DNA from 4 places in the Alistipes sp. DJF_B185 genome. Region 2 is predicted to be linked to each of the others. Evidence: riboswitches for the same ligand, from Rfam matches in the RefSeq annotation. Region 2 holds a riboswitch; each other region holds the start of a gene.
What was found. Region 2 has a riboswitch for cobalamin ahead of ACESTR_RS14685 (TonB-dependent receptor). Riboswitches for the same ligand answer to the same signal wherever they lie in the genome.

Region 1: linked by a shared signal. The riboswitch ahead of ACESTR_RS08150 (YncE family protein) and the one ahead of ACESTR_RS14685 (TonB-dependent receptor) in region 2 are both predicted to bind cobalamin.
Region 3: linked by a shared signal. The riboswitch ahead of nrdD (anaerobic ribonucleoside-triphosphate reductase) and the one ahead of ACESTR_RS14685 (TonB-dependent receptor) in region 2 are both predicted to bind cobalamin.
Region 4: linked by a shared signal. The riboswitch ahead of ACESTR_RS07750 (hypothetical protein) and the one ahead of ACESTR_RS14685 (TonB-dependent receptor) in region 2 are both predicted to bind cobalamin.

The regions. Positions count from the first base shown of each region.
Region 1 covers NZ_CAXUDY010000005.1:82,293-86,017, reverse strand. The annotation lists gene ACESTR_RS08155 (hypothetical protein) at 1-425, opposite strand, end outside; gene ACESTR_RS08150 (YncE family protein) at 442-1,464, opposite strand; cobalamin riboswitch at 1,578-1,777, opposite strand; gene ACESTR_RS08145 (GNAT family N-acetyltransferase) at 1,918-2,355, shown strand; gene ACESTR_RS08140 (AsmA-like C-terminal region-containing protein) at 2,355-3,725, shown strand, end outside.
Region 2 covers NZ_CAXUDY010000019.1:22,941-26,665, forward strand. The annotation lists gene ACESTR_RS14660 (hypothetical protein) at 24-377, shown strand; gene ACESTR_RS14665 (hypothetical protein) at 374-709, shown strand; gene ACESTR_RS14670 (hypothetical protein) at 715-972, shown strand; gene ACESTR_RS14675 (hypothetical protein) at 988-1,359, shown strand; gene ACESTR_RS14680 (ATP-binding protein) at 1,644-1,991, opposite strand; partial or broken gene ACESTR_RS14685 (TonB-dependent receptor) at 2,039-2,455, opposite strand; cobalamin riboswitch at 2,493-2,694, opposite strand.
Region 3 covers NZ_CAXUDY010000005.1:92,554-96,278, forward strand. The annotation lists gene ACESTR_RS08190 (ArnT family glycosyltransferase) at 1-1,349, opposite strand, end outside; cobalamin riboswitch at 1,552-1,748, shown strand; gene nrdD (anaerobic ribonucleoside-triphosphate reductase) at 1,886-3,725, shown strand, end outside.
Region 4 covers NZ_CAXUDY010000004.1:301,005-304,729, reverse strand. The annotation lists gene ACESTR_RS07755 (TonB family protein) at 1-265, shown strand, start outside; gene ACESTR_RS07750 (hypothetical protein) at 638-2,077, opposite strand; cobalamin riboswitch at 2,256-2,471, opposite strand; gene ung (uracil-DNA glycosylase) at 2,914-3,576, shown strand.

The DNA.
Region 1 (3,725 bases), on a different contig from region 2:
TCGCTGCCTTTCAGCTCGTACCACGTGTCGTCGGGCACTCCGTTGCCGTTGGCGTCCTGCATGACCCAGACGACGCCCGGCTCGGACGAGGTGTTCATGGCGTTGCCCTTGACGTAAAGGTCGTAACCGCCCGTGTTGGGTACCGGCTCGGCGAATGCCGCGACGAGGTATCCGCCCCATCCGCCGAGCGAAACCCAGTTGTTCTCGGCGAAGCGCGCGGCAGCGTACCGGCAGGCTTTCTCCGGCGTATCCACGTTGTCGAACGCGCCGCCGGAGCGCGCCTCTTCGTTGATGAACTGTCCCGGTGCGGGAGTGTATTCGAGAATCCGGGCTACGGGTTCGTCCGTCTGCGTGGTCGTGACCTCTTCGCCGGAGTTGCAGGCGGCCAGCAGAAGAGCCGCCAGAGGGAATGCGTATTTTTTCATCTTCTTCGAATGTTTTTTACGGTTTGAAACAGAACGATCCGGGGGTGATGCCGACGCGTATCGTGTCGACGGCCGCGCCCCGCGCCGTGAAGCGGTAGACCACGCCGTGCTGGACGTAGTCGATGGCGTCGGCCACGTAGACCTCCGAGGTCAGCGGATCGACCGCCACTTCGTAATAGGTGGTCTGCGTATAGGGCAGGAATGGCGTGACGGGCAGCTCCTCGGCATCGACCCGCATGCGCCAGACGTCGCGGTTGATGAAGTAGAGCGTGTCGCGCGTGCCGTTGAGGGTGACCGACGAGGGATGGTCGCCCGCGGCGAACGTATAGGTCTGCTCGACGCGGCGCGTAGCGGCGTCGATGCGGTAGAGCGCCGCCGGAATGCCTGCGGTGCGTCCGTCGGTGACGGTCCAAAGCTTGCCGAAGCGGTCGAGGACCAGCGACGAGGGCTGCGGCCCGACCTCGATCGAGTCCACCAGCGTTTCGCGTGCGGCGTCCACGACCAGAATCTTGTCGTCGTACGACCAGCAGTTTACGAACACTTCGTCGCCCCACTGCACCATCTGTTCGGTCGATTTGTGGCCGTTCATCGGAATCCGGCCGCGGATACGGTTGCTGCGGGAATCCACGACCGTGATGCGCGGATCGTAAAGGTCGGTGATATAGGCCGTCGTGTCGTTGGGGAAGTGGATGTAACGCGGCGAGACGACCCCTTCGATCACTCCCGTGACGCGGAAAGTCGCCGGGTCGATGACATAGACCGCGCCCGAATTGTTCACCACGACGTATCCGCGTCCTTTGTGGAGGGTCATCGACTGGGCGACGTCGCCCAGTTTCATGCCGTTCGCGCGGATGAAGATTTCGTTTTCGACGCTCCGTGCTGCCGGATCGTAGAACGACAGCGAAGCGTTGTCCCAGCCGAAGTTGCCCTCGCACGTGATGAACACGCCGCGCTGCGACTGTGCGAACGGCTCTTCATGCTGCGGTCCGTAGTCCATGCAGGCGCAGCAGAATCCTGCGCCGGCGCATAAAACCGCCATATGTCGTAAAACGCGTTTCATCGGCTTTCAAATGACTGCGGCTGGTACGGGCTGACGTGTCGGATGCCGGTGTCGGCGACGGTCTGCTGCGCCCCATTCTCCGCAGGGTGCATATTGGTTGAACGGCATGCGGCAGGTCTTCTGACTCGTTACCGTTCCGGCGCCTTCCCGTCCCGGAGGACAGTGGCCAAAGAGTGCCGGAACATGTTGCGTAACTTACAGCAGCGGGAACTGTTGCCGGATTTCACGGCATTCCCTTTTAATCCCCGCGCCCTTCCGGGGCGTTTCGGGAACCGATGCGACGCAAAAGTAATCTTTTTTCGAGACATGCCCCAAAGATTCGGACGAAAATATTAACTTTGTTGAGTAAATTGCGGCTCTGCGGACTCCGGCGAGGGTGATCGGCGGAGCTGTTGTGAAAAAAAGATTAACTTTGCCCGAAAATCGGATGTTATGACGGTTGAGATACGACGGATAACCCAAGTCTCGGATGCGCTCGAAGAGGCGTTCGCGCGGCTGATGCCGCAGCTTTCGCCGCGGCTGGGCGCGCCCTCCCGCGAGGTGTTGCGGCGTGTGGCCGGAAGCGAAACCGGGGAGTTGCTGGCTGCCGTGGCCGGGGAACGCATCGTCGGGGTGCTGACGCTGGCGTGGTACGATGCGCCTTCGGGGCGCAAGGCGTGGATCGAGGACGTCGTGGTGGACGGCGCGGCACGCGGCTGCGGCGCGGGCGATGCGCTGGTGCGCGCCGCCGTGGAGCATGCGGCCCGCATCGGCGCCGGGAAGGTGATGCTGACGTCGAACCCGGCGCGCGAAGCCGCTAGGGCGCTTTATCGCAAAGTCGGATTCGAAGAGGTGGAAACCACGGTTTTCGCCTTTAAAACAGATAAGTGATGAAAAAATTCGTGAAGATTGCGGCCATCGTGGTGGCCGTCGTGCTGGTGATCGCTCTGGTGGCGCCGATGGTGCTGCGGGGCAAGATCGCCGAGATTGTGAAGCGTGAGGCCAATGCGATGCTCGATGCGCGGCTCGATTTCGAGAAGCTGGACATCAGCCTGTTGCGCCATTTTCCCCGTGCTTCGCTCGACCTGAAGGGACTGACGCTGGTGGGCGAGGAGCCTTTCGCGGGCGATACGATCGTCGCCGCGCAGCGGATTTCGGTGGTCGTGAACGTGATGTCGCTTTTCGGCGACGAGGGGTTCGAGGTGACGAAGATCATTCTTTCGGAGCCTGCGCTTCATGCGCACAAACTTGCCGACGGCAGGGTGAACTGGGACGTTGTGAAGGCTTCGGAAGAGGCTCAGGGCGAAGAGGAGACCCCCGCCGATGCGGAACCTTCGTCGTTCCGCCTTTCGGTCCGCGACTTCAGGATCAGCGACGCGGCGATCCGTTACGAGGACGATTCGACGGGCATGCGCTTCTCGACCGCACCTTTGTCACTTCGCCTGCGGGGCGACATGTCGGCCGACCAGACCGACCTCGACCTGCGGCTGACGGCCAAGGGCATGCGGCTGGTTTCGGGCGGTATTCCGATGCTCAGCGGCGCCGAAGCGGAGCTGGATGCGGTGATTGCGGCCGATCTGGCGAACAGCCGCTTTACCTTCTCGCAGAACAAACTGCGCCTGAACGCCATCGAGGTAGGTCTCGACGGCTGGGTGGAGCTGAAAGACGACGCCGTGGCCATGGACGTCACGGCCGGCTGCGACAAGGTGCAGTTCAAGGACGTGCTTTCGCTCGTTCCGGCCTTCTACACCCGCGACTTCCGTAATCTTGCGGCCGGCGGCGAACTTTCGATGGCGCTCTGGGCGCGCGGCGAAATGCGCGGTGCGGCGCTTCCGGCGTTCGAGCTCAGGACGGAGGTGCGCAACGGCAGTTTCCAGTACTCGTCGCTGCCCAAGGCGGTGGACGGCATCAACATCGACGTCCGGATCGCCAATCCCGGCGGCGTGGCGGATAAGACTGAAATCGACCTCTCGAAATTCACGCTCCGGATGGCCGGGAATTCGCTTTCGGCGTCGGCTTATGCGACCAATCTGGTCAGCGACCCGACGTTCCGTGCCGCGGTGGACGGCCGTGTCGATCTGGGGGCCGTCAAAGAGGTGTATCCGCTCGAAAAGGGGATGGAACTGAGCGGCCTGATTACCGCCGACGTGAAGGTTTCGGGCCGTATGTCCGACATCGAAAAGAGCCGCTACGAGCGGATCGGCGCGTCGGGAACGTTCGTCGTCGAGCGGCTGGGTCTGACCATGCCCGAACTGCCTGCG
Region 2 (3,725 bases):
GAGGGAAAGAAAAAACGGAAACGATGACAACAACAGAACAGATTACCAATGTGGCCACTGCTTTGGGCTGGAGTGTGGAAACGGACGCCAGTCGTCCCGGCTTCACGGAGTTCGAGTTCCGGCAGTACACGCCCGCAGGACAGGACTTCGGCTTCAGCGTCGAAATGCGGAACGGCGATCCCGACAGCCTCCTGCAAGAGCTGGAAAAGTATTACGAGGCTTACGACTCCGACTATGAAGCCTATCTGTGGATCGGCACGGACGGGCACGGCAAGAACGGCGCCCCTTACCACATCAAAGACATCGTGAGCGATATGGAAGCGGCCGAGGCAATGATCGACACGCTTTATGAAACCCTGAAAACAGCATTGAAATGAGTACGAAACGAAGTTACAAAGCGGAATTTCTGCGTTGGAAGGCAGAAGTGGAGAAAAAACACGGCAAGATGATTTACGACCGTCTTTCGGAGGTCATCGACACGGACGACGACCTGGCCGTCGGCGACACGGTTCTCTTTACAAACGATTATGGAGTGACGTTCGGCCCCCACGAAGTGCTGGGGTTTTGCCGTCCGGACAGTTTCCTTTGTCCGCACCGTTACCCCGAGGACGAGGATTGCGGCGTCGTCTTTTCAGACAACGACGCCTATTGGTTCCCCGACCGCCCCGGCCAACTGACGTTGGTACAGAAAGGAGGTGCCGACGTATGAAAGCGATGACGGACGGGGCGATCCTCGCACGGCTCTGCGGCAATGTGACCGCAGGCCGTTTCGACTGGCGCAAATACTGTACTCCGCAGACCTATTTCGGTCGTGAAGTTTGCGTCACGCCGCTGCTCTGTTCCTACGGACAGATAGGCTATGCCGTTCATTTCCCTTATTCCGATATGCCGGAAGTGGAGTACGACTGGGAACTGAACAGCCTTACCATCGACGGCGAGGAGTGGCGAATTTATTTACAGAACACACGATAACGGACAAATTGGATTATGGCACAGAGTTTTTATACCAAATGGCAATATGTCTTCCTTGCGGACGCAGGGTGTTATGTCTCGAGAGAATACCGGAATTTCCAGACGGCGCTCGTCCGTGAAATATCCAAATATGCCAAAGCCGTGGATGCGGCGGTCGTAGCCAAGACCAAGGGGCATTACTTTACGAGCTGTTTTGTCGAGCGCAACGGCAAATTCGTTTACATAAACCATTCCTCCGGATTGTCCCGGAGGATTGGCTCGGTCAGAATAGAACTCGATTCGTTCCTGATCCGCACGGCCCGGCATGCCGAGGACTATACCGGCGGCACCAATCAATATTGCGATCTGTTGCGGTTGCAGTCCATGATCGACCGACTGCTGGCCTGACGCTCCTTCCGGTTCCGGCCCGTCAGGCCGTGACGGCAGACAGACGCGCGGGGAGCGGTTTATGCACAAGCCGCTCCCCGTCCCTTTTTTCTCTGGTCGCCATCCTTTTGTATTCCGCCCAAAAACCTCGAATCGTAGAAAAACGACAAAAACAACCCGTATTTGCATTGGAAAAGCGGCAGGAGGGGCCGGCAAGCCGGCCGACAGCCTCTTGTACCGTGGTGGATACCGATAGTCCGTACCGTCCGTTTTTCCCTGCGGGACAGGAAACGCCGTCCCCTGTTTTATCCGATCGCCTCGGCCACAATATCTTCCAGCAGGAACGGGATCACGCCCACATACATGACGCCATCCTCATCCGTCCACGGCTTGCTGTTGCCGTCCAGCACGACGATCTTGCGGAAGAAGTCGCCGGTGTTTCTCAAAGAGAAGGTTTCCTGTGCCTTCTTTTCCGGCGTGTCTACGTGTAATGCCGACTGGATATACAGTTTGTCATTGCCCACGTTGACCACGAAGTCGATCTTGTATTGCGACGAGCGGCGTCGGCCCTCTATGATTCGCGTCAGTTCTACTATTCCCACGTCTACCGAATATCCCCTGCGGATCAAATCGTTGTAAATCATATTTTCCATCAGGTGCGAACGTTCCTGTTGGCGGAAATTCAACCGCACATTTCTCATTTCTGCCCGTTGTAGAGCGTCACCGACTCCATGTTGTCGAGCGAGAAGCGCCCCAAATCGACCGTGCCGTTTTGAGCGTTGCCCAGTTCGATACCGTCGTAGAAGACCCCGACGTGGTTGGTGCCCATGCTGCGGATGTTCACCGTTTTCAAGCCGCCGACGCCTCCGTAGTCCTTGATCTGGATGCCCGAGAAGTAACGCAGCGCGTCGGCCACGTTGTGCGAATTGAGCCGCTGGAGGCGTTCGCCCGAGAGCTCCTGCACGGGAATCACCTCGCGCCGGACGACGCGGCCCGTCACGACGACCTCCCTGATATGGTAGAGGCTATCCTGGGGCGTCTGTCCGTATGCCTCCGGCACGCACCCTCCCGCCAGTCCCAGGGGAAACAAAAGATATTTATAAAATCCGACAAGCATTTATAAAGCAATCCAACCGACCGGTCCTCGGGTGCGGTTAAATCCATAAATCGTTGGCAGGTCTTCTGACTGACTCCTCATCCGAACTCCTTCCCGGCACGAAACGGCCAGTGGTACAGATTGCCCGGATGATTGGCGGAGCTTCACAGCAGCGGGTCTGTCCGGGAATTTCACCCGGTTCCCTTTTAATCCCCCGACTCGGAAAAAGTCGCTTGGGAACCAATCGGCCGCAAAAATAGTATATATCCCCCGAAAGTTCCAAATTTTCCCCCCCCCCAAAAAAAAATTTCATAAACTTCGACGGGTGGCCGTCAGACCTTTGGAGGCAGACTCCTATCTGCTCTGCATGCGAACGACGCATGCAACTTGCTCTCGAACGGAAAATATATGACGCTGCCTTCACCTCGGGAGACCTTTCGTCTACGGGGTGTTTTCTACCGCATGTTCGAAGACCGTGTCCAGGCGCTTCCGGTACGGTGACTTTCTGCTCCCCGTGGGGCGGCGAGCCGGTACGGGGCGCCTGACGCAGCTTCTGGAGAAGGTGGAGGTCTTGGAATTCGTTAAGCAATAGCGATCTCGAAGCTACGGGTATCCCTGAACCTGAAGATCGACTTCGCGCCGTCGCCGCGGTCGGGCTGTGAAAGCTATTGCAGCCGAACTGCGGGAGTGGGATAGGGCAGGCGTTCGGGGAATATCCTGTTTTGGGCTTGGGGACGTAAGCTGTATCTTGCATTTCAATGCGTTTAGAAAGTTCATCTACACCGCTTGTTGAGTCTTTGCTATTATTTTCTTGATTGTCCGACTTCGGAGGGGCGATTGCTCTCTGTCAGGGCAAGGCTTTTGAGAGTAACTCAAAATGGAGCTGGTACGGCTGAAAATCCCGAATTATGGAAAAGCGGCAAATGTGTGCGAATAATTCTTGGAAAAACGGCATGAATACCCTATATTCGTATTGGAAAAACGGCAAACAGGGCCATGTAGGTCAGCCGACAGCCTTAATATAAGTCAGTTATGCTCAAGAGGAAGATAGACGACTACATCCGGAATTATTATGGGAGTACCTTTGGGTTTCAATATCTTGCAAAAAGGGGCAAGATGATTGATTTTTAGATTTTTATGTTTCGAACCAAATAAGAAACATAACGTTTAGAGAGTGAAAAAACGTGATTGTAAACGAGGTTTCGGTTTCCAAATCGTTACCTCGTTTACTTTTGCTATTTATTGCGTATTATTTTGAATTGCAATATATTGCGTTGTTATTCGTCTTGAC
Region 3 (3,725 bases), on a different contig from region 2:
GTATCGACGAACCACGTGAAACGCTTGCCGTTGGGCAGTACGACGCTCCGGACGCGGCCCGTCGTGTCGGCTTCGTCATAAGGCGTCTCGACCAGCACTTCGCGGCCGGCAAAGCGCGTATCGTCGTCACGGAACTGCCATTGGTGGGTCCGGTAGCGGATATTGGGCTGGCAGTAGGCCTCTCCGCCGGTATAGAAGGCGTATTTGGCTGCAACGGCGTAACCGTGGCGGAAAACGACGGGACGGCCGTCGGCGATTTCGGCGATCTCCCCGTAACTGGTGCGGTTGTCGAACACTTCGTAACGGATGCCCAGCGGATTGAAGATCATCACCAGCCGCGTCAGGGCGATCAGGGCGAGCGTCACCCACCCCATGCGCATCAGGTAGCGGCGCGTCCGGGGATGACGCCGGGCGTAGGTGAAGAGCGTATAGAGCAGTCCGAACACGGCGACGATCACCCACTGGGGCTGGACGTATCCGCGCAGCGTCGAAAGCAGGAAAAAGACGATAAACGCCGCCGGAATGAATTTCAGCGCGCGTTCGACGGCGTTCTGCGGCTTCACGGCGATCCACGACCGGACATAGAGCGGCACGAAGAACGGGTTGAAGACGACCAGCAGGTTGAGCAGGTATTCGGCGACGTAACCGGGCCGGAAGACCGAGTTACGCCCCGCCAGATGATAGGCCAGCGACGCCCAGTCGTGCTCGTACTGCCACACGAAATGCGGCACGAGCAGCAACAGCGCCACCGCGCCGCTGAGATATAGGGTCGGACGCAGGAACACGCGGGGGGGGGTCGCCGCAAGCGCGAAGAGCACCACCAGCGCCCCGTGGTACTTGCTGTAGGCCATCAGCGCCATGGCCACGCCCATCCAGAGCCACGCCGCGCGCCGCCCTTCGGTGAACCATTTGAAGGTGAGCAGGAACAACGCCGCGGTCATCATCAGCGGACCGTCGGGCACGGCGATAAAACCGTACAACTGCAACATAAGCGTCGCGGCCGAGAGCATGACGAAAAGCCCCGCATCGCGGCGGTCGGCATCTGTGGGCCGGATGATGCGCCAGAAGACAAAGAGGTAAAGCGGCTGCAGCAGGGTAAAGAAAAACCGCACGCCGAACTCCCCGCCGAAGAGATGCTCCCCAAGCCAAACCAGCAGCGCCGTCATCGGCGGATGGTCGAAATAGCCCCACGAGAGGTTTTCGGCGAACATATGGTAGTAGGCCTCGTCGTTGGCCAGCTCCGTAAGCCCGGCCTGAAAGAGGTTGCACACCCACCATACGCCCAGCCAGAACGCGACCAAGGCGTCGGGACCGAACGAAGCGTATATCTTTTTGACGGATGCTCTCATACGGCGGCAAAGGTAGCAAAATTTATCGGTTTTGCGCCACCCGGCCCCCAAAGAGAGGCGCATGCGGACAGCTTTTGCGAAAAATCGCCGCATGAGGGCGGACGCGGCATATTTTTTCCGCGTAGGCCGCCGTCGGCCGTATTGTTTACAATTTGTTCATTAATTGGAGCGCCGAACGATTGCCGCCTCGGAAACAATCTCTATATTTGCTCCCGGTCAAGGTTCCCCGCCGGCGGCTGCCGGCTTGGGATCAAAAGGGAACTCCTGTGCAAATCAGGGACTATCCCCGTAGCTGTAAGCTCCGTTGCGCTCCGCACACTCTCTGAGCCACTGTCCGTCGGACGGGAAGGCGTGCGGAAGGAGCGAGTCAGAAGACCTGCCTGACCGATATACGGCACCCGCTTTCGGGATATAGAGCGGTGCAGCAACTTTGTTTTACACTGATTTTTTTGGTGAAACCATGCTTTTCAGGCGGCCGTCCGCCGGCAAAAGCGGGCTTTATCGCATAACCGGCCAACAACAAAACAGGAGAAAATATGGGCATTTCCGAACTTTACATCGTAAAACGCGACGGCAAGCGCAAAGCGTTTTCCGTCGAGAAAATCAAACGCGCCGTACGCAAGGCCTTCCTTTCGGTCGGCAGCTACGCCACCGACGACGACATCACGTCGATACTGAGCCGCGTACACGTGTCCGACGGCATGAGCGTCGAAGAGATTCAGAATCAGGTCGAAGTGGCGCTGATGGCCGAGCGTTACTTCGCGGTGGCCAAGAGCTACATGCTCTACCGCCAGAAACACACCGAAGAGCGCGAAGACCGCGAGAAACTCGAATTTCTGATCAACTACTGCGACGCCTCGAACCCGGCGACCGGCTCGAAATACGACGCCAACGCCAACGTCGAAAACAAGAATATCGCCACGCTGATCGGCGAACTGCCGAAGCAGAACTTCATCCGCCTGAACCGCCGCCTGCTGACCGACCGCATCAAGGAGATGTACGGCAAAGAGCTATCAGACAAATACCTGCACCTGCTCAAGGAGCACTTCATCTACAAGAACGACGAGACGTCGATGGCCAACTACTGCGCCTCGATCACCATGTATCCGTGGCTCTTGGGCGGCACGCTCTCGGTGGGCGGCAACTCGACCCGTCCGACGAACCTCAAATCGTTCTGCGGCGGATTCGTCAACATGGTTTTCATCGTGTCGTCGATGCTTTCGGGCGCATGCGCCACGCCCGAATTCCTGATGTACATGAACTATTTCATCGAGCAGGAGTACGGCGAAGATTACTACAAGCGGGCCGACGAGGTGGCCGACCTCTCGAAGAAACGCCGGACAATAGACAAGATAATCACCGACTGCTTCGAACAGATCGTCTACTCGATCAACCAGCCGACCGGGGCGCGCAACTTCCAAGCCGTGTTCTGGAACGTGGCCTACTACGACCGCTACTACTTCGAAAGCCTGTTCGGGGAGTTCGTATTTCCCGACGGTTCGCATCCGCACTGGGAGTCGCTGTCGTGGCTGCAGAAGCGTTTCATGAGGTGGTTCAACCGCGAGCGCACCAAGACCGTGCTGACTTTCCCGGTAGAGACGATGGCGCTGCTGACCAAAGACGGCGACGTGATGGACCGGGAGTGGGGCGACATCACGGCGCAGATGTACGCCGAGGGGCACTCGTTCTTCACCTATATCAGCGACAACGCCGACTCGCTGTCGAGCTGCTGCCGTCTGCGGAACGAGATTCAGGACAACGGGTTCAGCTACACGCTCGGCGCGGGCGGCGTCTCGACCGGCTCGAAGAGCGTGCTGACGATCAACCTCAACCGCTGCATCCAGTACGCCGTGAAGAACGGCATGCACTATCTCACCTATCTGGAAGAGATCACGGATCTGGTACACAAAGTACAGACGGCTTACAACGAAAACCTCAAGGAACTGAAGTCCAAAGGCATGCTGCCGCTCTTCGATGCGGGCTACATCAACCTTTCGCGCCAATACCTGACCATCGGCGTAAACGGACTGGTCGAAGCCGCCGAATTTCTGGGAATCCACATCGACGACAACGACGACTACGTCGCTTTCGTGCAGAACGTACTGGGGCTGATCGAGCGTTACAACAAGAAATACCGCACCAAGGAGCTGATGTTCAACTGCGAGATGATCCCCGCCGAAAACGTCGGCGTGAAGCACGCCAAATGGGACCGCGAGGACGGATACGCCGTGCCGCGCGACTGCTACAACTCCTATTTCTACGTCGTCGAGGACCAGTCGCTGAACGTCGTCGACAAATTCCGGCTGCACGGACGCCGCTACATCGACCACCTCACGGGCGGCTCGGCGCTGCACATGAACCTCGAAGAGCATCTTT
Region 4 (3,725 bases), on a different contig from region 2:
CCCGGCCGAAGCTTTCGAAAAGGGGATCGGAGGACGTGTCGTGCTGTCGTTCGTCGTCGAGAAGGACGGCTCGGTAAGCAGCATCGAAAAGCTCCAATCGCCCGACGCGTCGCTTTGGGAGGAGGCTCGCCGCGTCATCGCCTCTTCGCCCAAGTGGAAACCCGGCGAACAGCGCGGACAGATCGTGCGCGTGAAATATACGCTCCCCGTGGACTTCCGTCTTACGAAAGCGTCAGATACGCCGGCCCCGGAATCCGGAAAGTAGTTTTTCAACCGGCTCCGACCAAGCAGACTGCGCGGCGCCATAACCCGGATTCCCCAAACCGATCGGCCCGGATTCCCCGAATCAACCGGCTCCACGAATCGGCCGCCCGGCCTGCTTTTCCCAAGCCAAGATCCCGCGGACCGGCATCCGATCCGGATTTTCAAGCCCCCGCCGGCAGTCCTCAGAGACTGCCCCGGCTTTCCCAAGCCACCGAACCGACCATAAGCGGAAACGGCGTCCACCCTGAGTTCAGTGGACGCCGTTTTTATCGGCCTGCCGGACCGCCGAATAGCGATACCTGCGAGACCGCCCCGGCCGCTCCGGACTTTTCAGCCCTATCTCCGAACGGCTCTGCGACTCCGCCGCTCCGGATTACTCCCTGCAACAGCGAACGTTATAGCCGTATGCCGCATCGGATTTCGAAGAAGACTGCGGCTGGAGCAGTTTGCCCGTACTGAGCTTTTTCGAAATATAGAAACAAGAGATCGTGTTTCCCGAACGATAGTTGGACCAGTAATGCCCCGTACGGGTCGTAGCGAGACCGGCGAGATTGCCCTTGTCGCGGTTACGGTAACCCGACGTCGGGTACCAGTCCCTCAGATCGCCGAAAATGTAGGTCATGCCGTACTTCTCCCCATCCCATTCCGAGGTTCCGTCCACATAGCGGTCCTGATCGTCCGCAAAATCGTCCCACGTATCGCGGTCCGGCACCTTATACCCCACGGGGCACGGATCGTAGCAGGTTTTCGCGGTATTCCACAAATCGGCGCGGGGCTTGGCCAGCCAGTCGTAAACTCCGGTCGCACCCTTGTTCGAAAGGAACGAAAGCGGATGCGCCGCGGCGTATTCCAGTGTCGAAACGGCCGCCCCGCTCTCCTGCTTCCACGCATGCGTATCGGCGAAGGCCGGATTGACGACCGAATTTTCCGCCGCCTGCGCAAAAGCAGTCGCCGAGGTTTCGGTGGCCGTACCCCCGCAGAACGGGTCCTTGCGGCCCCACTGGTAATAGAGTCCGTAAGCCTCGGCCGATCCGGGCGTCGTGCCGACGGCTCCCAGCGAACGGTCCAACAATACGCGGCCGTTGGCATAGGTCACCATCCGAGGTTCCGGCGTGAACCAGAGATGCCAGCTCCACACGATCTCCCCCGCGGCATCCGCAAGCGCGATGACGGCATTGCCCTTCGCGGCGCCTGCCGCCGTAAAGAAGATGCGGCCTTTTCCGGCATCGAGCGAAACGGCCGAAATTTCCTGTTCCAGCCCTTTCGTCACCCAAAGCCAGTCGGCTTTCATGCCGTCGGCAAGCGCGATCGCGGCATCGTCTCCGCTGCCGTTGCCGCGCACCGTAGCGTCGAACATATACTCGCCGGCCTCGCTGACGATATAGCAGTTGGCGGTTCCGTCCCGGCTCAGGTCGATGGCCGTCACCGGCGCCTGCACGGCCGTCAATGTCGGCGTAGTCGCACTCCACGGCTTGCCGTTGCGGTCGGTGACGGTCAGCGTCACGGCCGTTTCCGACGGAGTTGCGGACGCCGTAACATCGAGCGCGCCTGCGTAGGCATCCCCCTCGCGCCCGGCAGAGACGACAACCGTCCAACCGGAGAGGGCCTCATCAGGCTCGGCGGCGAAAGTCAGCCCCTCCAGATCGTCGCCCGTCACCGTGAAGGCGAGCCGCTTCTGCTCCCCGACCGTAAATTCGACGGGATTCTCCCCGGCGAACGAGATTTTCAGTTCGACCGGTTTCTGTTCCGGTTCGTTGTCGTTACAGCCCGATGCAAACAGGGCCAGCAAACATCCTAAGATCAGTTTTTTCATCTTTTATCCGTTTTTGGTTGAACACTGTTCCGTTCCGGCGGACCGCAAAGATGAAAAGGCACACTCCGACGCACACGCAACAAAGCGCGCGCAGTCCGGCATCCGAGGTTGTTTTCGACACACTCAATACGTTCGGTTGAAAATGACCCAAGACCTGCTCCATTCACCGTAGAAGCGAAATCCGTATAATCGCGACGGCAGGTCTTCTGACTCGCCCTTCTCTCCGGCGCCTTCCCGGTCCGCGGAGGACCAGTGGCCAAGAATGCCGGAAAATAACTTTCAATCAAGAAAGCCGGGCACACAGCAACGGGAATTGTTACCGATTCTCACGGTATTCCCTTTTAATTCCCGGCGACCGCAAAGGGACCGGGAAACCGTAGCGAAGACAAAGGTAGCACAATCCCTCAAATAAACAAAAAAACCGCAGCCGGAATTCGGGCTGCGGTACAAATCCCCTCCGTACCGTCAGCCGCCGGGTCCGAGCGGCGCCATGATCCGCCGGACCTGTCCGGTGTTGTCCATCACGCCGCAGCGGAATCCGGCACGCGGTTGTCGGCCGGCGGGTCCGAATCAGGGCCGCGCCCTGCGCACGGTCGAATGCCTTCGGCACGTAACCGCCCCCGATCACCGGCATCGAGACCTGCGCCAGCCCCAAGCCGTCGCCGATCATATAAATCAGCGTCACGGCCCCCTTCGGCGGTTTTTCCGCATCCGCGCACGCCGCAGTCAGCAGGCAAAGCGCAAAAAACAAAACCCCTTTCCTTATATCGGCAGCGAAAACAGCTGGAATTTGCCGACTTTTTACTACATTTACACCACTTTAACCACCTTGCAACATGGATGTAAAGATCGCCCCCGACTGGAAAGAGCTGCTCGCTCCCGAATTCGAAAAACCCTACTTCGCCGACCTCACGCAGTTCGTACGGCAGGAATACGCCACGCGGCGCATCTATCCGCGCGGCAGCAACATCTTCCGCGCCTTCGACAAATGCCCGTTCGACAAGCTGAAAGTGGTCATCATCGGTCAGGACCCCTACCACGGGCCCGGACAGGCCAACGGACTCTGCTTCTCGGTAGGCGACGGCCTGCCGTTCCCGCCCTCGCTGCAGAATATCTTCAAGGAGGTCGCCGACGACACCGGAACGCCCCCTCCCGCGACGGGCAACCTCGACCGCTGGGCCGAGCAGGGCGTACTGCTGCTGAACGCCGTGCTGACCGTCCGCGCACACGAAGCGGCGTCGCACGCGGGCCGCGGCTGGGAAACCTTCACCGACGCCGTGGTACGCACGATCTCCGAACGCAAACAGGGCATCGTTTACATGCTTTGGGGCAGTTACGCCCAGAAGAAAGGCGCCATCGCCGATCCGCAGCGGAACTTCATTCTCAAGGCCGTACACCCGTCGCCGCTCTCGGTCTACCGCGGATTCTTCGGTTGCCGCCACTTCTCGCGCGCCAACGAATATCTCCGCAGCATCGGCAAGGAGCCGATCGTGTGGTGAACCGTCGCCTGCCGGTCCGGTCTTGCCGGTCGTCGTATCGGTCGTCGTATCGGTCGGAAGTTTCCGCCACCTCAGGCGGCGCGGGGACTTCGGCCTGCGCCAATCCGGGATCGCCTGACTACGCTCTGCCCCGGAACAAGCGCCGGAGT